Rhodobacter capsulatus SB 1003: one gene and its partner. Each later gene encodes a partner of the first gene's protein in a complex. Links are inferred from orthologs where the notes say so. Each region holds a gene or a part of one and is shown on either strand. Other genes may lie near its edges. The genes, in order: accC and accD.

The links.
Region 2: the proteins of accC (region 1) and accD are in contact, whole or in part, in a solved structure (PDB 8UXZ), measured with the Escherichia coli proteins. The link is inferred for Rhodobacter capsulatus SB 1003 from one-to-one orthologs.

The regions. Positions count from the first base shown.
Region 1 is NC_014034.1:2,781,843-2,793,746, forward strand. What follows is about bases 8,319-11,302. They hold accC (acetyl-CoA carboxylase biotin carboxylase subunit), read left to right. Parts: upstream 8,319-9,129; coding sequence 9,130-10,476; downstream 10,477-11,302. Other genes in these bases: RCAP_RS12875 (hypothetical protein), read left to right, coding at 8,319-8,328; accB (acetyl-CoA carboxylase biotin carboxyl carrier protein), read left to right, coding at 8,625-9,122; RCAP_RS12890 (methyltransferase domain-containing protein), read right to left, coding at 10,504-11,211; aat (leucyl/phenylalanyl-tRNA--protein transferase), read left to right, coding at 11,276-11,302. In the rest of the region: RCAP_RS12840 (sensor histidine kinase), read right to left, coding at 1-2,363; RCAP_RS12845 (hypothetical protein), read right to left, coding at 2,367-2,657; RCAP_RS12850 (response regulator), read right to left, coding at 2,657-3,085; RCAP_RS12855 (helix-turn-helix transcriptional regulator), read right to left, coding at 3,146-4,501; RCAP_RS19655 (hypothetical protein), read right to left, coding at 4,732-4,887; RCAP_RS12860 (hypothetical protein), read right to left, coding at 4,996-5,451; RCAP_RS12865 (aspartate aminotransferase family protein), read right to left, coding at 5,543-6,868; RCAP_RS12870 (TetR family transcriptional regulator C-terminal domain-containing protein), read left to right, coding at 7,012-7,662; more of RCAP_RS12875, read left to right, coding at 7,774-8,318; more of aat, read left to right, coding at 11,303-11,904; RCAP_RS12900 (DUF2155 domain-containing protein), read right to left, coding at 11,878-11,904. UniProt on the Escherichia coli protein: This protein is a component of the acetyl coenzyme A carboxylase complex; first, biotin carboxylase catalyzes the carboxylation of the carrier protein and then the transcarboxylase transfers the carboxyl group to form malonyl-CoA.
Region 2 is NC_014034.1:271,670-283,420, forward strand. Bases 1-2,831 are described here. They hold accD (acetyl-CoA carboxylase, carboxyltransferase subunit beta), read right to left. Parts: upstream 1,967-2,831; coding sequence 1,034-1,966; downstream 1-1,033. Other genes in these bases: RCAP_RS01215 (bifunctional folylpolyglutamate synthase/dihydrofolate synthase), read right to left, coding at 1-947; RCAP_RS01225 (CPBP family intramembrane glutamic endopeptidase), read right to left, coding at 2,042-2,831. Outside these bases: more of RCAP_RS01225, read right to left, coding at 2,832-2,920; RCAP_RS01230 (TSUP family transporter), read left to right, coding at 3,051-3,809; RCAP_RS01235 (asparaginase), read right to left, coding at 4,048-5,037; RCAP_RS01240 (invasion associated locus B family protein), read left to right, coding at 5,200-5,724; 23S rRNA (adenine(2503)-C(2))-methyltransferase RlmN, read left to right, coding at 5,836-7,017; RCAP_RS01250 (LOG family protein), read right to left, coding at 7,099-7,929; dapD (2,3,4,5-tetrahydropyridine-2,6-dicarboxylate N-succinyltransferase), read left to right, coding at 8,009-8,836; RCAP_RS01260 (hypothetical protein), read left to right, coding at 8,839-9,093; RCAP_RS01265 (hypothetical protein), read left to right, coding at 9,107-9,460; RCAP_RS01270 (lytic murein transglycosylase), read left to right, coding at 9,531-10,790; RCAP_RS01275 (NnrU family protein), read right to left, coding at 11,013-11,696; RCAP_RS01280 (DMT family transporter), read right to left, coding at 11,700-11,751.

The DNA of each region.
Region 1 (11,904 bases):
ACCTGCACCAGCCGGTCGGTATCGGTGAAGACCGGCATGTGTTCGGAGGGAAAATCGCGGTCATAGCGGAAATCGCGCTCGGGCCGGGTGGACGACGCCGCCTGCACCGCGCGGTCGATCAGGTCATGCAGGTTCGCCACCGAGATGTTCAGCTGCACCTTGCGGTTTTCCAGCACCGCAAGATCCAGAAGATCGTCCAGCAGACGGGTCAGGCGGCGGGCCTCTTCGTGAATGATTTCCGCATATTGCGCCCGCAGCGGCTCGGGCAGCTCGGGCTCCATCAGGATTTCGGAAAAGGCCCGGATCGAGGTCATCGGCGTGCGCAATTCGTGGCTGATCTGGCCAAGGAACGCATCCTTTTGCACCGAAAGCGCGGTCAGCTTCGCATTCGCTTCCGAGAGCGCGCGGGCGGTGCGGGCCAGTTCCGCCGATTTCGCCTCGAGCTGGGCGGAATATTCCTTGATCTCGGCCGCTTCGTTCGCCACCGCGAGCAGATCCTGCACCGAGACCGCCGCGCCGCCGGTCAGCTGCGAAATCATCGCATGCGCCGTCGCCGCGCCGACCGAACCGGCCAGTTGCCGTTCCAGCGCGGCCAGAAAATCCGGCGTCGGATCGGGCAGGAAACCGCGCTTGCCCTGCGCCGCCGCCTGCGCCTGAAAGAACAGCTGCGCCTCCTCGGCGCCCAGAATGCGCTGCGCCATCGACAGAAGATCCTCGGCCTCGGCCTGGGTGCGCGACCAGCCGCGCGCGCCCGGCCGCCCCTCGAAGACATTGACAAAGGCGACGCCCTGCAGCCGCTCCACCGGGCCGGGGAAGGACAGGATCGAAAACACCAGGAAAGCCAGGGTGTTGAACAGAAGGCTCCAGAGCAGCGCATGAAGCAGCGGATCCAGTCCCCGAATGCCGAAAAGCGCCTGCGGCCGCAGCCAGGTCAGGCCAAAGGGCCCCTCGGCCATCAGCTGCGCCGAAATCAGCCCGCTTTCGCCCACCGAGGGTAGGAAAAGCGCATAAAGCCAGATCGCAAAGCCGATCAGAAGTCCGATCGCCGCGCCCAGATGCGTCGCCCCGCGCCAGTAGATGCCGCCCAGAAGCGCGGGCAGCACCTGCGCCGCGCCGACAAAGGCGATCAGCCCGATCTCGGCCAGCGCCTCGGTCCCGCCCGAGAGCTTGTAATAGCCGTAGCCCATCGCCAGCACGAGCCCGATCGAGAGGCGGCGCGACATCAGCACAAGGCCGCGGACATCGCCGCGCTCGGCCGGTTCGTCGCGGTAGATCGCCAGCCACAAAGGCGTGACGACATGGTTCGACACCATGGTGGAAAGCGCGATGGCGGCGACGATCACCATCGAAGTGGCCGAGGAAAACCCGCCCAGAAAAGCCAAAAGCGCCAGCGTGCCGCGCCCCTCGGAGAGCGGCAGGGTCAGCACGAAAAGGTCGGGGTTCGTCCCGGCGCCCGGATGGCCGAGCCCGACGACGGCGATCGGCACGACAAACAGGCTCATCAGCATCAGATAGGCCGGAAAGGCCCAGCTGGCGGTGCCCAGATGGCGCTCGTCGGTGTTTTCGACGACCAGCACCTGAAACATCCGCGGCAGCGTCAGCACCGCGGCGGCCGAAACGAAGGTGAGGCCCGCAAAGCGGCCGGGCTTCAGGCTCCACTCGGCGATATCCGAGGCGTCGATCCGGGCAAGAATGTCGGAAATCCCCCCCGCGACGCCCCAGACGACCCAGATGCCCACGGCCAGAAGCGCCACCAGTTTCACGATCGCTTCCAGCGCGATGGCGGTGACGACGCCGTGGTGACGCTCGTTCGCGTCCAGATTGCGGGTGCCGAACAGGATGGTGAAAAGCGCCAGCCCCCCCGCGATCCAGAGCGCCGTCGCCGATTGGTCGGGCAGCGCCCAGGAGCCGGGCGTCTGCGCCGCAAAGACGCCAAAGGACAGCGTGACCGATTGCAGCTGCAGCGCGATATAGGGCGTGGCCGAGGCCACCGACATCAGCGTGACGATCACCCCCAGAAGGTTCGACTTGCCGTACCGGTTTGAAATCAGATCGGCAATCGAGGTGACGCGCTGGGTCCGGCCGATCCGCACCAGCTTGCGCAAGACCCACCACCAGCCGACGAAGATCAGCGTCGGGCCCAGGTAGATGGTCAGGAATTCCAGCCCCGAACGCGCCGCATAGCCCACCGCGCCGTAAAAGGTCCAGGCGGTGCAATAGATCGAGAGCGAGAGCGTGTAGACCCAGGGGCTGTGCAGGAAGCGCAACCGGCCCCGGGCGGCGCGGCGCTCGGCGACGAAGGCGATCAGGAACAGCACCAGCACATAGACCAGCGAAACGCCGACCAGCACGTCAAAGGGCATGGCTCAGCCCTCGCCGGTTTCGGGGCGGCTGCCCTCGGCCTCTTCCTCGGCGTCAAGCGCCGGGGCAAGACCACGCGCCAGCGCGGCGGCGGCCAGGATCAGCCCGACCCAGACCGCAAAAAGATAGATCATGCCGCGCGCGGTATCGGGCACCGGCGTCTCGCCCGGATGCCAGAGCATCGGCAGCAGGATCAGCACCAGCCCGACCAGCGGCAAAAGCCGGGCCGCATCCATCATCCGGCGGCGCCGATAGGAGCGCCGGGCCAGAAAAAGCGGCGTGCCGGACCCCGGCATCAGCCCGCCTTGCCCGATCCTGACAAGGCCGGGCCCGCCAAAGCCGGGTCTGCCAGAACCGGGGCGGCGATCGCTTCAAGCGCGGCCAGCACATCGGCATTGGCGAAGGGCTTGGCCAGAAAGGCCGAAGCGCCCGCGGCGGCGGCGGCCTCGCGGTCGCGGACCTGCCCGCGCGCGGTCAGCATCAGCACCGGCGTGCGGCCCAGATCGGCATCGGCGCGCAGCTCGGCCAGAATTTCCAGCCCCGAACAGCCCGGCAGCATCAGATCCAGAATGACCGCCGTCGGCCGCAGCGTCGCGATCCGGGCCAGAGCCGCGGCGCCCGAGGCCTCGACGGTCACATTCCAGCCCGCCCGCGTCAGGATGAACCGGATCGCCTCGGCGATGTTCGGCTCGTCCTCGACCAGCAGCACTTGCTTTTCGGCCATGATCGTCCTCCTCCCCCGGGCCAATCTATCCACGCTTGGCCCCGCGCTGTCAAACCGCCGTCAGCGCGCCGCGATCAGCGAGGGCTCGCGCCGGCCGGCGCAGGCCAGCCGCGGGCAGACCCGGCAGGAGGTGCCGACCGGCCGGGCGGTCTCGAGGCGGCTGGTGGCGGGGGTGACCAGCATCATCGCCTCCATCAGCACCGGGGCGTCGAAACTGGCCGCGGCGCCCTCGGGCGGGCGGGGGGCGGCGAAGGCCCAGGACTGGAAGCGCTGCGGCAACCGCCCGGCCATGTCGAGCGTCAGCCGCAAGGGCTGCATCGGCCGCGAGAGCGCCTCGTAAAGCGGCCAGAGCGGGCAGCCCGCGGCCGAGCGCGGCAGGGCAAAACCGGGCAGCGGGCGGCGCAGGGTCAGCGTGCCCGAGCCGTCGCAGACGACAAGGCCAAGCGGCGGCAGGTTCGCCGCGCCCTCGGGCAGGGTGGCCAGACGGCGGAAGACCGCGGCCATCGGCGCGCCGAACCGCGCCGCCAGCCGCGCCGGGTCCAGCCCGGTCTCGCTCAGCGCGGCCAGAAACGGCTTGAGCGGCAGGATGCGGCTGTCGGCCAGCGCACGGGTCAGATAGGAAAGCGCCAGATCGCGCGCCGCCGAGGCGGCGAGTTCCGGGGCCTGGGCGATCAGCTCGGCCGGGTCGGGCGGATCGGGACGCTCGAAATCGGGCAGATGCCAGCCGCGCGCCGAAAGCCAGGCTTCGAGCTGGTCGAGCGGCGCGGCCAGCCCCGAATCCGTCGCCTCGATACTGTCAAGATAGGCCACCAGCCCCTCGGCCGCCGCGCTCAGCCGCAGGCTTTCCGAGGCGATCGAGGACAGGAACCGCGCCTGCCATTCCGGTTCGATATCCGGGGTTTCGACCAGAATCGCCGCGCCCGAGCGCAGCGAGGTCACCGCCGAAAGCACCTCGTGCAATTCGTCAAGCAGATAAGGATCCTGCCCCATCCGTTCGGAATAGGTCTCCACCACCCGCTCCAGCGCCGCGAGGCGGGACTGGCGGGCGGCCAGAACCTTCGCCCAGCCGGGAAAGCGGCCGACGAATTCCTCGATCCGTTCCAGCTCGGAGGGGTCGATCAGCGCGCCGACGGCATCGCCCGTGCCCGTCCCCGCGCCACCGGCCACCCCGGCCGCAGCCTCGCGCAGGGCTTCGAAAAGCGCGCTTTCGGCGCCTTCGGACAGCGCCACCGGCGCGACGCCCAGCGCCTTGGCAAAAGTGTCGAGCAGCGGCTCGGAAACCCGGCGCCGGTTGTGTTCGATCAGGTTGAGATAGGCGGCCGAAATGCCGACCGCGCGGGCCAGATCGGCCTGCCGCAGTTTCAGCGTCAGCCGCCGTTCCCGTATCCGCGTCCCCGTCAGGGCAGACCGTGCCATCGCTTCCCCGCTTGCCGACCGGCCCCAAGGGGCCCGTCACGCCGTCACTTGCCGGAACTTACCGGCAAGCTTCGGAAATACAAAGCGATTCAACACGCCCCGGCCGGTTGCGCCGGGTTTTCGCGGCCGATGCCACGCGACACTGGGGGCCACGCGACACTGGGGGCCACGCGACACCCGGGGCCACGCGATACCGGGGCGCCAGGGCGCGGCAGGGCCCCGCCCAGCGATCAGCAGGGGTTTTGCACCGTCACGCTCGAGAGCGTCGACAGGTCGGACACGCCGCCTTCGCATTTTTCGGGCGCTTGCGTGCAGCCCGCAAGGGCGGCAAGCGCCACAGCGGCAACAAGGGCAAGCGACGCCTTGCGGGTGGATGTGCAGGTCATGTGCGGCCTCCTCCAGAACGCGGTCGCCGCGGGTTGGCCCGGGCGATGTGAACTACATGGTTCACAGCATGCGCCGCCGCCCCGATCCCTGTCAAGCGGCCTGAAGATTCAGTCGAAACTGCGGAACCGCGCGCCATAGGTGACGGCTTTCTGCGAACACAGATCCATCGCATATTGCAGCCAGACCGAGGCTTTCTGCCCGGAGCCCTGCTTGTCGACCGAGAGTTTCGAACGCCCCTGCGCGATCGCCGGGCCCATGTCGGCGTCGATGTCGCGCAGCCGCTTGACCCAGAACTGCGCCGCCTCCTCGAAATAGCTGCCCGGCGGCGCGCCGCTGGACACGATCGACTGCGCCACGGTCAGGCAATAGCCCGCCTCGACATCCTGGTTGGGGGTGTTGAACAGATGTCCCGAGGGCGCGGCGAACTGGCTTTTCCAGACCCCCCAGAACAGGCCCGCGACCAGCAGCAAAAGCGCGGGCCCGCCCCCCCAGACCAGAAGCGGGGACAGCTGCTCCTCCGGGTTGACGCGCGGTTTCGATTTCTTGCTGGCAGTCGTGGGCATGGCATCCTCCGCCCCCAGAATGGCGCAGAATGGTTGAGAATCTGCCAACGGCGCACAGGAATGCGGGGGCGGTCACCCGCCCCCGGCCCGCTCAGTCCAGCGTGTCGAGCACCGATTTCAAGGTGCCGATCAGCTCGTCGATCTGCGCTTTCGAGATGATCAGCGGCGGGCTCATCGCGATGATGTCGCCGGTGGTGCGGATCAGGATGCCTTTTTCATAAGCCTTCAGGAAGGCGCTGAAGGCGCGTTTCGTCGGCTCGCCCGCGATCGGCTCCAGCTCGACGGCGCCGATCAGCCCCTCGTTGCGGATGTCGATGACGTGACGGGTGCCGCGCAGGCTGTGCAGCGCCTCCTGCCAATAGGGGGCCAGCTCGGCGCAGCGCTCGAAGAGCCCCTCTTCCTTGTAGGTTTCCAGCGTCGCGATGCCCGCGGCGGCGGCGATCGGGTTGCCCGAATAGGTGTAGCCGTGGAAGAGCTCGATCATGTGCTCGGGCCCCTGCATGAAGGCATCGTGCACGGCCGCGGTGGTCAGCACCGCCCCCATCGGAATCACGCCGTTCGTCAGGCCCTTGGCCGTGGTCATCATGTCGGGCTGCACGCCGTAATGCTGCGCCGCAAAAGCCGAGCCCAGACGCCCGAAGCCGGTGATCACCTCGTCGAAGATCAGCAGGATGCCGTGCTTTTTCGTGATCTCGCGCAGGCGCTGCAGATAGCCCTTGGGCGGCAGCAGAACCCCGGTCGAGCCCGCCATCGGCTCGACGATCACCGCCGCGATCGTCTCGGCGCCATGCAGCGTGACGATGCGTTCCAGCTCGTCGGCCAGGTTCGCCCCATGTTCGGGCTGGCCCTTGGAAAAGGCGTTCTGCGCCGGAAGATGGGTATGCGGCAGGTGATCGACGCCGGTCAGCAGGCTGCCGAACATCTTGCGGTTGGTGACGATGCCGCCGACCGAGATGCCGCCGAAGTTCACCCCGTGATAGCCGCGCTCGCGGCCGATCAGCCGGGTCCGGGCGCCCTCGCCGCGGGCGCGGTGATAGGCGATGGCAAGCTTCAGCGCGGTCTCGACCGATTCCGACCCCGAGTTGGTGTAGAACACATGTTCCATCCCCTCGGGCGCGATCTCGATGATGCGGTTGGCCAGTTCGAAGGCCGCCGGATGGCCCATCTGGAAGGCGGGCGCGTAATCGAGTTCCGCCGCCTGTTTCGCGATCGCCTCGCTGATGCGCGGACGGCAATGGCCCGCGTTGCAGCACCAAAGCCCCGCCGTGCCATCCAGCACCTGACGGCCATCGGCGGTGGTATAATGCATGTCCTTGGCGCCCACGAACATCCGGGGCGCTTTCTTGAACTGCCGGTTCGCCGTGAACGGCATCCAGAAGGCGTTGAGATCATTGGGCGTCTTGCGGTCGAGCGCCATGGAAGTCTCCCTGAAGGGCCCGGCTTGGGCCAAATTTTGCGCCCGGATCTCGGGCCGGGTCGTTTGACCGAACGGTCAGCATCAGGCTAACATCGGCGCGGGCGGCGTCAAGCTTCCCGCGCCTGATGAAAGGACCCGACCGCATGCCCTCCGATCCGATGTCCGCCGAACCGATGCCGCTCGAGCCCGCCGCGCGTCCGCTCACCCGCATCCAGAAGCGCAACATCGAGGCGATCCTTGAGGCGGCGCTGGAGGTGTTTTCGGCGCAGGGCTTCCGCGGCGCGACGCTGGATCAGATCGCCACCGCGGCGGGGCTGTCGAAGCCGAACCTGCTTTATTACTTCCCCTCCAAGGAGGCGATCCATCTGGAGCTGCTCAGCTCGCTGCTCGATGACTGGCTGGCGCCGCTGCGCGAGATGCGCGCGACCGGCGAGCCGCGCGACGAGATTATGCGCTACATGCGCCGCAAGCTGGAGATGAGCCGGCAGATGCCGCGCGAAAGCCGGCTTTTTGCCAATGAAATCCTGCAGGGCGCGCCGCGGATGGGGGGCACGCTGGCGGTCGATCTGAAGGCGCTCGTCGATGAAAAGGCGGAGATCATCCGGGGCTGGGCCGCGGCGGGCAAGATCGCCCCGGTCGATCCGCATCACCTGCTGTTCTCGATCTGGGCGCTGACGCAGCATTACGCCGATTTCGACGTGCAGGTCCGCGCCGTGCTCGGCCCCGGTCACGATCCCTTTGCCGAGGCGGAGCCCTTCCTCGACACGCTCTTCGAGCGGCTGCTGCGGCCCTGACCCCGATCGCGGCGTTAACCCTTTGGCGAAATGACGGGTTTTGGTAACTCTTGGGTAACTTGCCGGGCGCATCCTTGTCGACAGGGGTAAAACCGCGAGGAGAGTGGGGAAATGGACCGCATATCGGGGCTGATGCCCCAAGTCGGATGGTCACCTTTGCTGAGCATGGTGCCACCAAAGAAAGCGCCGGCGACGACTGTCGAACCGGCAAACACGTCGTCCGGCACGAATTCCGGCATGGGGGCCGAGGTCGGCACCCAGGCGCAACCCGAGCGGAGCGCGCAATTGCAGGCGCGCAACCGCGACGTGGCGGTCGAGACCGCCGTTCTGGCGCAAAGCCGCGCCGAAGCGGTGCCCGACCCGGATGCGCCGACCGGCCCGCCGCCGACCTTCGACGTCACGCCGCTCGAAGCCAAGGCCGCCGCGCTGATGGCGGTGCCGCCACAGGAGGAGGCGCCCGCCGCGGCCAGTACCGCGCCGCGGGAGCCCGCGCAACCGCCCGCGGAGCCCGCCGTTTCGGCCGAGCCGCAGGCGCCCGCCCCGGCCGAGGCCGCGCCGCGCGCCGAGACCGCGCCGGAGCCCGCGCCGCAACCTGTGCCGCAGCCCACGCCGGACTGGCAAGCCACTTCCGAGACGGCAGAACCGAGTCTCGACGTCGTGCGCTGAACACGGCCGGGCTTGCGTCCCGGCCCTGCGCATCCTTCGCACGCCCGCGCCGCGCGGGCGGTGTTGCGGATCTTCGGCCGCACCGATGCCTTGCCGCCGTCCCTCCGGGTCGCGCGGCCGATGGCACAGGTGCGGCCCGTTTTCATCGCGAAATCCGCCCGCCCGGGACCCTCCGGAGCCTTTCCCCTGCGTCATCCGTTCACGCTTTCCTCGCCCGCGCGCCTCGCGTATAAGCGGGGCACATGAACGCGCCCCATCGATGCCCCGGGGCCCCTGAAGAGTCTTCCGAGGACCGCATGACCAAACAATCGCATGAAAACGACGTCGCCTTCATTCAGGCGCTGGCGGAGTTGCTGAACAAGAACGACCTGACCGAAATCGCGGTCGTGCGGGAATATGGCGAAGACGACAGTCTTGAAGTGCGCGTGGTGAAACAGGCGACCGTCGTTGCCGCGCCCGCCCCGGTCTATGCCGCCCCGGCGCTGGCAGCCCCCGTCGCGGCCGCGCCCGCCGCTGCCGCCGCCCCTGCCGCCGCGGCCGACGCCGATCCGGCGAACCACCCGGGCGCCGTCACCTCGCCGATGGTCGGCACCGCCTATCTGGCCCCCGAGCCGGGCGCCTCGGCCTTCGTCAAGGTCGGCGACACGGTCAAGGAAGGCCAGACGCTGCTGATCGTCGAGGCGATGAAGACGATGAACCACATTCCGGCGCCGAAATCGGGCACGGTGAAGCGCATTCTCGTCGACGACGGCTCGCCGGTCGAATACGGCGCGCCCCTGATGATCGTCGAGTGAGGTCGCAATGTTCGACAAGATCCTGATCGCCAACCGGGGCGAGATCGCGCTGCGCGTGATCCGTGCCTGCCGCGAGATGGGGATCGCCTCGGTGGCGGTGCATTCCACCGCTGACGCCGACGCCATGCATGTGCGCATGGCCGATGAAAGCGTCTGCATCGGGCCGAACCCCTCTTCGGAAAGCTACCTTTCCATTCCCGCGATCGTCGCCGCCTGCGAAATCACCGGCGCGCAGGCGATCCACCCGGGCTATGGCTTCCTGTCGGAAAACGCCACCTTCGTGCAGGTGCTCGAAGATCACGGCATCACCTTCATCGGCCCGAAGGCGGAACATATCCGCATCATGGGCGACAAGATCACCGCCAAGGACACGGCGAAAAAGCTGGGAATTCCGGTGGTTCCGGGCTCTGACGGCGGTGTGCCCGACTTCGAGGCGGCGAAGAAGGCCGCCGCCGAGATGGGCTATCCCGTCATCATCAAGGCCACCGCGGGCGGCGGCGGGCGCGGCATGAAAGTGGCGCAATCGGAGGCGGAACTCGAAATCGCCTTCCGCACCGCGCGCAGCGAGGCCAAGGCCGCCTTCGGCAATGACGAGGTCTATATGGAGAAATATCTCCAAAGGCCGCGTCACATCGAGGTGCAGATCTTCGGCGACGGCCGCGGCCGCGCCGTGCATCTGGGCGAGCGCGATTGCAGCTTGCAGCGCCGCCACCAGAAGGTGTTCGAAGAGGCCCCCGGCCCCTGCATCACCCCCGAACAGCGCGCCCGCATCGGCGGCATCTGCGCCAAGGCGATGGGCGAGCTGGGCTATTCCGGCGCGGGCACGATCGAATTCCTCTATGAAGACGGCGAATTCTACTTCATCGAGATGAACACCCGCCTGCAGGTGGAACATCCGGTGACCGAGGGCATCTTCGGCGTCGATCTCGTCCGCGAACAGATCCGCGTCGCGGCGGGCGAAGAAATAGAATTCACGCAGGAAAACCTGCAGATCCGCGGCCATGCGATCGAGGTGCGGATCAATGCCGAACGGCTGCCGAACTTCGCCCCCTGCCCCGGCAAGATCACGCAATACCACGCCCCCGGCGGGCTGGGGGTGCGGATCGATTCGGCGCTTTATGACGGCTACAAGATCCCGCCCTATTACGACAGCCTGATCGGCAAGCTGATCGTGCACGGCCGCGACCGCAACGAGGCGCTGGCCCGGCTGAACCGCGCCTTGGGCGAGCTGATCGTCGATGGCGTCGACACCACGATCCCGCTGTTCCGGCAATTGCTGGAAGAGCCCGACATCCTGAAGGGCGATTACTCGATCCACTGGCTCGAGAAATGGCTGGCCAAGACCTACGGCTGACGAAAGCGCCCCCGCAAGGGGGCGTTTTCAGCTCTTCGGCCGCAGCACGCAGGTGGCGCGGCGCTTGCCGGTGGGGCGGAAGTAATCCGCGACAAAACGCCGCTTGTTCGGCCGCACGTCGGACCAATCCACCCAGTCGGTCCGGTAGCCCAGCACATCCGCCATCGCCTCGAGCGCGCCAAGGCTCGGAATGCCGATCAGCGCCTTTTCCTGCCCCGCGACCTGCGCCAGCGCGTTCAGATCCTTGCTGGGATCCTCGCGCACCAGATCGATGACCTGCCCCGGCCGCTGCGAGAATTCGCTGTCGAGCAGCACCAGCCGCGGCTGGAACCGCGTCACCAGCTGCAGCAGCCGGAAATGGTCCATGATGTGGTAAAAGATGCCCAGCACGCCGATCACGTCATAGCGCGCGCCCGCGGCCAGATCGGCCTCCATGCCGTCGAAAATGTCGCCGCAGCGCAGCGTGACCCGGGCGGCGGCTTCGTCTTGCGGAAATTCGGCGAAGCGCTCGATCAGATGCGGTCGGCCCTCGATCCCCACCACCTCGGCCGCCCCCGCCGCGGCAAAGGCATAGGACCAGCGCCCGTCATGCGCCGCCAGATCCAGAACCCGCGCCCCCGCCAGATCGGCGGCAATCGGCGCGATCAGCTTGCGATGGCGCTGATTGAGCCGCCCGATCGCGTAATCATCGCTTTCATACCGCGCGACCGATCGCAAAAAATCGAAAAATCCCATGGCATTGCCGCGCTTTCGTGTCAAACTCGGGAAAGTCTATGGATCGGGGTGATGGTTGGCAACAATGACGGCAGGGCTTAGTCCGGAATTACTGCTTTCGGCCTATGCGCAGGGCATTTTCCCGATGGCAAGCGCCAGAGACGCGGCGGATCTGCATTGGTTCGAACCGCGGCTGCGCGGCGTGGTTCCCTTGCAGAATTTCCACATCTCGCGGTCCCTTGCCCGGGTCATCACCCGCGAGACTTATCAAATTCGAACAAACACCGCGTTTCGGGCCGTGGTCGAAGGCTGCGCCGACCGGCCCGAGACCTGGATCAACGCGGCGCTGTTCCGCCTCTATGACGCCCTGCATGAGCTCGGCGCCGCCCATGCGGTCGAGGTCTGGCAGGGCCCGGATCTGGTGGGGGGGATCTTCGGGGTGACGCTGGGGGGGGCGTTCTTTGGCGAAAGCATGTTCTCGCGCGCGCCGAATGCGTCGAAAGTGGCGATGGCCTATACGGTCGACCGGCTGATCCGCGGCGGTTTCAGCCTCTTCGACACGCAATATCTGACGCCGCATCTGCAAAGTCTGGGCGGGGTCGAGATCCCCCGGATCGAATATCGCAGGCGCCTGCGGGTGGCGCTGGGGCAGAGCGCGGACTTCACCGCCCCGCCAGCCGCAACGGCTCAGTCGATCTTGCAGCGCAGAACCCA
Region 2 (11,751 bases), 2.5 Mb from region 1 along the record:
TCGCCCCCGGCCGGATTGTGGCCGCCATCCAGCCACAGCTCGACCCCCGGCGCGCTTTGCGCGAGCGGCCCCTGCCGCAGGCGTTGCATCCGTGCGGGCCAGTCGGCTTTCGTTACCGCCGCTTCGCAGGCCAGATCGTCAAAGCCGAGCACCCGCAGCGCGGCAATCGCGGCGCCTGCGTTTTCGATCTGATGCGGCCCGGGAAGGTTCGGCAAAGGCAGATCCAGAAGCCCGGTCTCGTCCTGATAGATCAGCCGCCCGCGGTCTTCGAAAGCGTGCCAGTGCTGGCCGTGGACAAAGAGGGGCACGCCCAGCCGCGCGGCTTTTTCCTCGATCACGGCAAGCCCGTCCGGCTGCTGCGGCCCGACCACGCAGGGCACGGCCCGTTTCAGGATGCCCGCCTTTTCGCCCGCGATCTCGGGCAGGGTCTCGCCCAGATATTGCTGATGGTCGATCGAGACGGGCGTGATGATCGTCAGCGCCGGTTTCGCAATCACGTTCGTCGCGTCCAGCCGCCCGCCAAGGCCGACTTCCAGCAGGGTGAAATCGGCGGGCGTGCGGGCAAAGGCCAGAAAGGCCGCGACGGTGGTGATTTCGAAGAAGGTGATCGGCTGCCCGCCATTCGCCGCGTCGCAGTCGTCAAGCAGCGCCGAAAGCGCAGGTTCGGAAATCAGCGTGCCCGCCAGCCGGATGCGTTCGTGAAACCGCGCCAGATGCGGCGATGTATAGGCATGGACCGTCTTGCCCGAGGCCTCGAGCCCGGCGCGGATCATCGCCTGGGTCGAGCCCTTGCCATTCGTGCCCGCGACATGGATCACCGGCGGCAGGCGGGTTTCGGGGTGATCGAGCGCGGCCAGCAGCCGATGCACCCGGTCGAGCGTCAGATCGATGATCTTCGGGTGCAGCCCCATCAGCCGCGCCAAGATTTCATCGGAGGGTTGCGGCATGCTGGGCTCCTCTCAGGCAAAGGCCGGGGGCGCTGCCCCGCCGGGGCAATGCCCCGGCCCCCGGGATATTGAGAGCAAGATAAAGGTTATTCCGCCGCAGGTTGGTCTGCGGGCGGGGCGGCCTCGGTCGGCGCGGGACCGGGGGGCGGCAGCTCGCCCCAGATCGGCGGCGGCAGGCGCATCATCATGCGCAGGATCACGATCAGCTCCTCGCGCAGTTTCTTGCGATGCGTGACGCGGTCGAGCATGCCGTGATCGAGCAGATATTCGGCGCGCTGGAAGCCCTCGGGCAGGGTTTCGCGGATCGTCTGTTCGATCACGCGCGGGCCCGCAAAGCAGATGAGCGAATTCGGCTCGGCGATCTGCACATCGCCCAGCATCGCATAAGACGCCGTCACGCCGCCCGTCGTCGGATGGGTCAGCACCACCACGTAAGGCAGCCCGGCATCTTTCAGCATCTGCACGGCGACGGTCGAGCGCGGCATCTGCATCAGGCTGAGAATGCCCTCCTGCATCCGCGCCCCGCCTGCGGCGGAAAACAGCACCATCGGGCAATGCAGCTCGATCGCGCGCTGGGCGGCGGCGAGGATCGCATTGCCGACATACATCCCCATCGAACCGCCCATGAAGGAGAAATCCTGCCCGACGGCGACGATGCGGGTCTTGCCCACCTCGCCTTCGACGACCAGCATCGCCTCTTTTTCGCCGGTCGATTTCTGCGCCGCCTTCATCCGGTCGGGATATTTCTTCTGGTCGCGGAAATGCAGCGGATCGGCGATCGGCTCGGGGACCTTCACCTCGGTGAAGGCGCCAAGGTCGAAAAGCGCCTCGAAGCGGTCCCGCGGCGTGATCGCCATGTGGTGATCGCAATTGGTGCAGACGTTCAGATTGTCCGTCACCTCGCGGTGGAACAGCATCGTTCCGCATTCGGGGCATTTCGTCCACAGGTTCTCGGGCATCTCGCGGCGCGAGAACAGCGAGTTGATCTTCGGTCGGACGTAGTTCGAGATCCAGTTCATCGGGGGGCCCCTTGGTTTCCGCGACGTCGCTTTGCAAGCTTGCGCTCAGATAAGCCCGCGCGCGGGCAAATGCAATCAGCGCCGCAGCCGCAGGCGGACCGCCAGCCAGAACGCCACGATCGCCAGCGCGTCAAGCGCCAGATAAGGCGCCATCGTGGCAAGGTCGCGGGTGTTCAGCACCAGCGTGTAAAGCGCCAGCCCGTCGAGCTGGCCATAAAGCCCGATCAGCAGCACCGCCGAGATGTTGTTGGCGAAATGCAGCGCCAGCGCCGGGCCGAGGTTGCCCGCCCTTGCGGTCAGATCGGCGGCAAGGCAGCCAAACAGCATCGCCCAGAGCGCGAAGAAGATCGCCGTCGCGCCGTTCTGGCCGGGCGCGTAATGCAAGGCGCCAAAGAGCGCCGCGGGCAGCACCATCCAGGCCAGCGGATGGCGGATCCGCGCGCCGATCTGCTGCAGCAGATAGCCGCGAAACAGCAGTTCCTCGGCGGCGATCTGCACGAAAAGCAGCGGCAGCGCGATCGGCAGCCAGGACAGCAGCACCGGCAGGGGCGTCGATTTGCCAAGGTTCGGATCAAAGGCCGAAGTGGCGGCGACCAGCCCCACCAGGGCGAGCAGGGGCGGAAACACCCGCAGGAAATCGCGCCCCGCCCCGGGGCCGAGCAGGCTGGAGAGGCTGCGCCGGTGCAGGAAGCGCGTCACCATGAGAACGCCAAGCGCAAGCGGCAGGAAGGTGGTCAGCACCAGCACCAGCCCGACCGCAGTGCCGCCGCGGTCCAGTTCCAGCATCACCGCGGTCAGAACGACATTGCCCGCCAGCGCCTGCACCAGCGCCAGCCCCCCCATCACCGCCACCCAGTAGAAGGCCGCGATCAGCACAAGGCCGATCAGGCTGCGCAGCCATTCCGCACGGGCGCGGGCAGGGGCCAGATAGGGGGCAAGGCGAGGATAGGGCATGGCGGTCTCCGGCTTCGGGCGGCGGGCCCGTCGGTCTGGCGGGTGACCCTAGCGGCGGCGCCCGGGCGGGACAAGCGGCTTTACTTTGTGCGGGCGCTGGCGGAAGAGGGATCTCTGCCCCGGAGGATCCATGTTCGAAGTTTCCCTTGATCTGGCCCTGTCGCTGATCGGCGCGGCCTTTGTGGCCGGGTTTGTCGATGCGATCGCGGGGGGCGGCGGGCTGATCACCCTGCCGGTGCTGCTGCTGGCCGGGGCGACGCCGTTGCAGGCGTTTTCGACGAACAAGGTGCAGGGCGCTTTCGGCGCGGCCACCGCGGCCTTGACCTATGCGGCCAAGGGGCAGGTCAATCTGCGCGCGCAGCTGGGGGCGGCGTCGCTTGCGTTTCTGTCGGGGCTGGCGGGGGCGTTTCTGGTCTCGGTGCTGCCGACCGAGGCGTTGCGGCGGGTGCTGCCCTTCATCCTGATCGCGATCGCGGCCTTTTTCGCCTTGCGCAAGGGGCTTGACGACACCGACCGCGCCGAGCGGATCCGGCCCGCGGCCTTTGCCGCCTTTGTCGTGCCGCTGATCGGGTTTTACGACGGGCTGATCGGGCCCGGCGCGGGGGCGTTCTACATGATCGGCTTCGTGATGCTGGCGGGCTATGGCGTGCTGAAGGCCACGGCGCATACGAAACTTCTGAATTTCGCCTCGAATCTGGGCGGGCTGGTGGCCTTTGCCGCGATCGGGGCGCCCTGGTGGGTGACCGGGATCGCGATGGGCCTGGCGCAGGTCGCTGGCGCCAGTCTGGGGGCAAGGCTGGCGATGAAAAAGGGGGCGCGGCTGATCAAGCCGCTGCTGGTCGTGACCTCGACCGCGCTGGCGGTGCGGCTGATCTGGCAGATGATCTGAGGCGGCTTGTCTTGGCCTCGGCCATCGCCGAGGCCATGCCGGACATCAGCCCCGTGACCGCCGAGGGCCCAAAGGCCCTCGGCCAGCGCCCGCCCCGCTCCCGGCGGGCGCTTCTCGCCCGCCGGGACGGGCGCCGGCCTTTGTTGCGCCTGGGGCTGCCGGTCCCGGTTGCGCCCTCCCGCTTTCGGGCGGGGAAAGGCAGTGCCTTTCCTGATCCGCCCGGACCGAGGTTGGCTCCTCAGCAAAACCCCGAGGCCAGCCGCATGCCGCCCGTGGCCAGCCCGCGCCAGTTCCGGCTGACCGGCGGCACCAGCTCCGCCACTACCGGATGATCCGGGGCCAGCGCGCCCAGATGCACCAAAAGCGCGGTGATCGCCGCTTCCGAGGCCCGCGTGGCGCCATCGGTGATCTTCAGCGCCACGCCGCGGCCCTGCTCCGGCAGGATCGCGACGAAAACCCCCTCGGCCCCGGTCTTTACCGCGACCTTGCCGCCCATCGCCCGCATCAGCTTCGTGCAGGCGCGGTTTTCCCCCGCCACCAACTCCGGAAAGGTCGTCATCGCCTGCACCAGCTGCGCCGCGGCGCCCGCGCGCAGGCCGCCCTCGGGCCGGGCGGCGGCAAAGAAGTGCATCGCCCGTGCCAGCCCCTCCAGCGTGCAGGCGAAATTCGGCGCCGAACAGCCGTCGATCCCCCAGCCCGCCGCCGTCTCGCCCGTCACCTCCTCAAAGGCCGCGCGGGCGGCAAGCTGCACCGGATGGTCGATCTCGACATAGTCGGGCCCACCCTTCAGATGCCGGTTCAGCGTCAGGAACCCGGCATGCTTGCCCGAGCAATTGTTGTGCAGCTGACAGGGGCTTTCCCCCGAACCGCTCAGCCGCGTCGCCTCTGCCTTGTCAAAGGGCAGATGCGTGCCGCAGCGCAGATCGGCCTCGCCGAGGCCCAGACCCGTCAGCCAGGCGCTCACCGCCCCCACATGCAGCGCCGCCCCGGAATGGCTGGCGCAAGACAGCGCCAGTTCCCGAAGCCCCAGCCCGGCGGCCTTTGCCGCCCCGCTTTCGAGCAGCGGCAGCGCCTGCACCATCTTGCAAGACGAGCGCGGAAAGACCACCGCCCCCGCATCCCCCCACACCCTTTCCACGCCCTGTGGCCCGTAAACGACCGCATGGCCGCTGTGCAGGCTTTCCGGCAAATCCCCGCGCCAGATCTCGATCAATGCCGCCGCTGCCATCCAATCCATCCTTTCATGCGCGAAAAGCCGCCGGGGGGGCTTTCCCCAAACGCCACTTTTGCGTTATCACTGGAATATCGAGTTGAAATCAGGTCTGCCACAGTCAAGAAGGGCCGATAGCCTACGGGCGGACCAGAGGCACAGACAGCTGGAGGCTGTTCCATGAAGACGATCATCACGAGCGTCGCAGCGGTTCTCGCCGCGTCGCTGGCACTTTCCCCTGTCGCCCAGGCGCAGGAAAGCTCGAACCGCGTCGCCGCGAAGACCGACTGGAGCGTCTTCGTCGAAGACAGCCCGAAAGAATGCTGGGGCGTGTCGCCGCCGAAAAAATCGGCTGCCAGCAAGGACGGCAAGCCGGTGCAGGCGCGGCGCTCGGAAATCCTGCTCTTCGTCACCTTCCGTCCCGGCAAGGCCGGAGAGGTGATGTTCATGGCGGGCTATCCCTTTGCCGATGGCTCCACCGCCGATCTGAAGGTGAACACCGGCGCCAGCTTCACCCTGTTCACCAATGGCGAAGGCGCCTGGGCGGGCTCGCCCGAGGAAGACGCCAAGCTGATCGCGGCGCTGAAATCGGGGGCCGAGGTGACGATCTCCGGCCGGTCGGGGCGTGGCACCAAGACCGAGGACACCTTCTCGCTGATGGGCTTCACCGCGGCGATGGAAGAAGCGGCCAAGCGCTGCAAATAAGCGATCCGACACAGGCGACGGCCCCGGCATTGTCCGGGGTCTTTGCGTTTCGGGCTACCTTTTGCGCAACGAATCCCCTATATGCACGGCTTGCCCAACGCTGGACCTGCCATGACCGAGCCGACTTCCCCGATCACCCAAGACGTGCTGACCCTGCCGCGCAAGCTGCCCGAGGGCGGCAAGGTCAATCTGGTCGGCCTGACCCGCGACCAGCTGCGCGATGCGCTGATCGCCGCGGGCACGCCCGAGAAACAGGCGAAGATGCGGGTCGGTCAGGTCTGGCAATGGATCTATCACTGGGGCGTGCGCGATTTCGGCGCGATGACCAATCTGGCAAAAGACTACCGCGCGCTGCTCGATCGTCATTTCGAAATCGCGCTGCCCGAGGTGGTGACCTGTCAGGTCTCGATGGATGGCACCCGGAAGTATCTTTTGCGCATCGCCGGCGGGCATGAGGTCGAGGCCGTCTACATCCCCGAGGAAAACCGCGGCACGCTCTGCATTTCCTCTCAGGTCGGCTGCACGCTGACCTGTTCCTTCTGCCATACCGGGACGCAGAAACTGGTGCGCAACCTGACCGCGGGGGAAATCGTCGGCCAGGTGATGGTGGCGCGCGACGATCTGGGCGAATGGCCGGTGCCGGGCGAGCCGAAGGATGAAACCCGGCTGATCTCGAACGTCGTGCTGATGGGCATGGGCGAGCCGCTTTACAATTTCGAAAACGTCCGCGACGCGATGCAGGTCGTCATGGACAACGAGGGGCTGACGCTGAGCCGTCGCCGGATCACGCTCTCCACCTCGGGCGTCGTGCCCGAAATCGCCCGCACGGCCGAGGAGATCGGCTGCCTGCTGGCGATTTCCTTCCACGCCACCACCGATGCGGTGCGCGACAAGCTGGTGCCGGTGAACAAGAAATGGAACATCAAGACGCTGCTTGATGCCCTGCGCGACTATCCGCGGCTGTCGAATTCCGAGCGGATCACCTTTGAATATGTCATGCTCAAGGGCGTGAACGACAGCGACGACGACGCGCGCCGTCTGGTGCGGCTCATTCAGGGCATCCCGGCGAAGATCAACCTGATCCCCTTCAACGAATGGCCCGGCTCGCCCTATAAGCGCAGCGACTGGGAGCGGATCGAGGCCTTTGCCGATATCGTCTACAAGGCCGGGTATGCCGCGCCGATCCGCACGCCGCGGGGCGAGGATATCATGGCCGCCTGCGGGCAGCTGAAATCCGCCACCGAACGGGCGCGGAAATCCAAGGCCGAGATCGACGCCGAAACGGGTCTTTAGATCCCCGCCGTCGCAAAGGGCGTATTTGCGCCAAGAAAAAACCAGCCAGCTTTTTCTTGGTCCAAATACGCCCTTGCGTCCTCAGTCCCGGTCGTGCCCGTTGGCCCAGGTCTCGATCACCTCCACCGCTTCCTCGGCGGTTTCGACGAAGCTGATCAGCCTGATGTCCTCGGCGGCGATCGTGCCCGCCTCGGCCAGATAGTCCCAATCGACGACGCGGCGCCAGAATTCCGCGCCAAACAGGATCAGCGGGATGCGTTTCATCCGCCGGGTCTGGATCAGCGTCAGAGTCTCGAACATCTCATCGAGCGTGCCGAAGCCGCCCGGAAAGACGCAGACCGCTTTCGCCCGCATCAGGAAATGCATCTTGCGGATGGCGAAATAGTGGAAGTTGAAGCACAGATCCGGCGTCACATAGGCATTCGGCGCCTGTTCATGCGGCAAGACGATGTTGAGCCCGATCGACTGTCCCCCGGCCTCGTGGGCGCCGCGGTTGCCCGCCTCCATCACGCCCGGGCCGCCGCCGGTGCAGATCACCCATTCCCGCCCGTAAGCCGCCATCGAGCGTTCCGTCATCATCCGCGCGAAGGTCCGCGCCTCGTCGTAATAGCGGCTGAGTTCGGCCAGAACCGGGGTTTTCGCCGTGTCCTTGCGCGCCGGTTCCGGGATGCGGGCGCCGCCGAACAGCACCACCGTGCTTTCCACGCCGCGTTCATCCATGATCAGCTGCGGCTTGAGCAGTTCCAGCTGCAGCCGCACCGGGCGCAATTCCTCGCGCATCATGAAGCCGCCATCGGTGAAAGCGAGCTTGTAGGCGGGCGCCCGCGTCTGTGCGGTGGCGGGGATGTCCTGCGCCGTTTTTGCATCCATGATGCTGTCACGGAACGGGTGGGAACGGCTTTCGTCTTTCATATCCTGCTCATTGCGCGAGGGGCTTTCCCCAACTATAGGGGGAAAACCCATGAATGCCACTTGAAAGAGGACCGTTCCGATGTCGAACGCCATGCTCGAAGCTGCCATCGAAGCCGCCTGGGAGGTTCGCGACACCCTCACGCCCCACACCAAGGGCGAAGCGCGGGATGCGATCGAGGCCACGCTCGAGGCGCTGGACAAGGGCGTGCTGCGGGTGGCCGAAAAACAGGCCGACGGCAATTGGCATGTGAACCAATGGGCGAAAAAGGCCGTGCTGCTGGGCTTCCGTCTCAAGGACATGGAAGTGCATTCGGGCGGGCCGCAGAACGGCACCTGGTGGGACAAGGTCGACAGCAAGTTTGCCCATTGGGGCGAGGCGCAGTGGAAGGCCGCCGGGTTCCGCGCCGTGCCGCACTGCATCGTGCGCCGCTCCGCCTATATCGCCAAGGGCGCGGTGCTGCTGCCCTCCTTCGTCAACCTCGGCGCCTATGTCGATGAGGGCACGATGGTCGACACCTGGGTGACGGTCGGTTCCTGCGCGCAGATCGGCAAGAACGTGCACCTCTCGGGCGGCGTCGGCATCGGCGGCGTCTTGGAGCCGATGCAGGCCGGTCCGACGATCATCGAGGACAATTGCTTCATCGGCGCGCGGTCCGAGGTGGTCGAGGGCTGCATCGTCCGCGAGGGCTCGGTTCTGGGCATGGGCGTCTTCATCGGCAAATCGACGAAGATCGTCGATCGCGAAACCGGCGAGGTCTTCTATGGCGAAGTGCCGCCCTATTCGGTGGTCGTCGCGGGCTCGATGCCGACCAAGGGGGGCATCAACCTTTACTGCGCGGTGATCGTGAAACGGGTCGATGCGCAGACGCGCTCGAAAACCGCGATCAACGATCTGCTGCGGGACTGATCATGCTGTTGTCGCTGGGCGCCAGGGTGGTCGATGCGGTGCGCGGGGCGGCCCTGCCGCAACCTTTGCGCTTTGTGCTGATGGTGGCCGATCTGGCGATCCTCGGGCTTGCGACGCCGTTCGTGCTGACGCTTCTGGGCGAGATGGCGAAGGCGGCAGAGCCGGGGCAATGGTGGCCCGGCGCCGCCATCGGGCTTTATGTGCTGGTCGCGGCCTGGCTGGCCGTGACCTCGCTGCGGTCCTTGCGCCGCGGCTGAGAAGGGAAAACAGATGACCGAGACGGCCGAGAAACCGGAAAAGGCGAAACGCCCGCAGCAGGTCTATACGCTGCTCGTGGAGGTGGGGCGGTCGGCCAATGACGGGCTGCCCAAGGGGTCCACCGGCGCGGGGCTCTTGTGCTATGCCTCGGGCGTCGACGAGGCCGAGGCCGTGCGCGAAACCGTGGCGATCCTGAAACAGGCCGAGATGGCGCCTTTGGACGTGACCGGCTACGGCACTTTGGCCGAGCGCGAAAAGGCGGGTGACGAGATCGACGCCGCCGAGAAAGAGCTGATGCAACGGGCGCTGGATGAAAATTCGGTCGTCGTGGCGCAGATGACGCCCTTTTACGACGCGAAGGCCTGAGCCAAAGCCGGTTTGCGCGACGGCCATTGCCTGCTAGACTGTTTGCAAAGAACGAACAGTCGGGCAGGCCATGAAACACGCGTTGAAACCACTTCTTGTCACCCTTCTGGCCTTTTCGGCGCTGACCGCCTGCGGCGGGCCGCTGGATCGGGGGGGCGTTTCCATGAACACGATCGAAGAGATCCCGCCCGTCGATGCCGCGACGCAGGCGGGGATGGATGCCTGGGTCGCGGGCTTCAAGCCCCGCGCGATGGCGGCGGGGATTTCCGAAGCCACTTGGAACCGCGCGATGCGGAACGTGCCCTATAACCCGAAGGTGATCGAGCGGCAGCAGTTTCAGGCCGAATTCGTCAAGCCGATCTGGGATTACATGGACAGCGCGGCGTCGGAGGAACGCATCGCCAATGGCCGGGCGGCGCTGGCGCAATATGACGGCGTGCTGCGCGAGATCGAGGCCCGCTATGGCGTTGACAAGGAAGTGGTCGTCGCCGTCTGGGGCATGGAAAGCCGCTATGGCGCCAAGCGCGGCAACACCCTGATCATCCCGGCGCTGGCGACCTTGGCGCATGACGGGCGGCGGGCGCAGTTCTTCGAAAGCCAGTTGATCGGCGCCTTGAAGATCCTGCAGGCGGGCGACATCGACCCGGGCCACATGACCGGATCCTGGGCCGGGGCGATGGGGCATACGCAGTTCATCCCGACCTCTTACCTCGCCTTTGCGGTCGATTTCACCGGCGATGGCAAGCGCGACATCTGGTCGGACAATCCGGCCGATGCGCTGGCCTCCACCGCGGCCTATCTGGCGCGGTCGGGCTGGTCGAAGGGGCAGCCCTGGGCGGTGGAGGTCTCCCTGCCCGAGGGCTTCGATGTGGGGCTGGCGGGCAAGGGCACGAAGCGGTCGCCCGCCGACTGGGCGGCGCTGGGCGTGCGCGGCGTGAAGGGCGGGGTGGTGCCGAATTACGGATCGGCCTCGATCCTTTTGCCCGCGGGGCCGCAGGGTCCGGCGCTGATGATCTTTGGCAATTTCACCGCGATTTCGCGGTATAACAATGCCGATGCCTATGTGATGGGGGTCGGCCATCTGTCCGACCGGCTGAAGGGGCAGGGGCCGTTCGTGCATCCCTGGCCGCGCGAAGGCCGGGCGCTGACCGATGCCGAAAAGGTCGAGGTGCAGCGGCTTCTGACCGCGCAGGGCTATGACACCAAGGGCACGGATGGGCTGATCGGCGCGGGCACGATCGGCGCGGTGATGGATTATCAGCGCGACCACGGCATGACCCCGAACGGCTGGGTGACGATCAAGCTTCTGGAAAGCCTGCGCAAAGGTTGATCTGGCCGAGGCCATCGCCGAGGCCCTGCGGGACATCAGCCCCGTGACCGCCGGAGGCCCAAAGGCCCTCGGCCAGCGCCCGCCCCGCCCATGGCGGGCGCTTCTCGCCCGCCGGGACGGGCGCCGGCCTCTGTTCCCGCGTGAGACAACCGGTCTTGTGGCAATGCTGCGCCGCGGGCGGGGAAACGCCTTGCGTTTCCTTCTCCGCCCGAACCGGCCGGTTTACGGCACCGGGCTGATCCCGATCACCAGCTCATGCAGATGAAAGACCGCCGCCCAGGCGAAGACGGCGATGGCGAGCCGGAGCGCTGACGGCCGCCCCCGCGGGCGCCAGCGGCCGGTCAGAAGCGCGGCAAAGGGGATCAGGCTGGTCCGCGCCGCAAGACGGTTGAACTCGGCCAGACCGATGCGGCGGATCAGACGCTTTTCCATCGCCCGCATCCCGATCAGCGAAAACACCAGAAACACCCCGAACAGGATCGCATGCGCCAGATCGCCGTTCACCAAAAGATGCGCCGCCGCCCAAAGCACCAGCGCCCAGAGGAACGGTTGCCGCGTGATCCCCGCGATGCCCGGCCGGTCGGGGTCGAAGCCGCTCGCCCGCCCCTCGAAGGCGAAGGGGTTCGGCGCGGCGATCGCATAGCTTGAAATCAGGATCACCAGCGGCATCACGATATTCGCGACCCAGCGCATCCAGATCTCTTGCGGCCAGAGTTCGATGAAAGGCGCCCGGGCGGCGGCCAGGATCAGCCAGTACAGCAACCCCAGCGCAAGGAGGCCAAAGGCGATGCCGTAGCCCGCGCGCCCAAGCGCGGCGACCAGCGGCGCCTTGATCCGCGGCGTGGCCGGGATCAGATGGGTCGCCATGAAGGCAAGGCCCGCCGCGGAAAACTCAAGCCAATCCATCGCTTACCTTTGTTTCGACAGCTGCACGGCCAGAATGCCGCCGGTGATGATGACG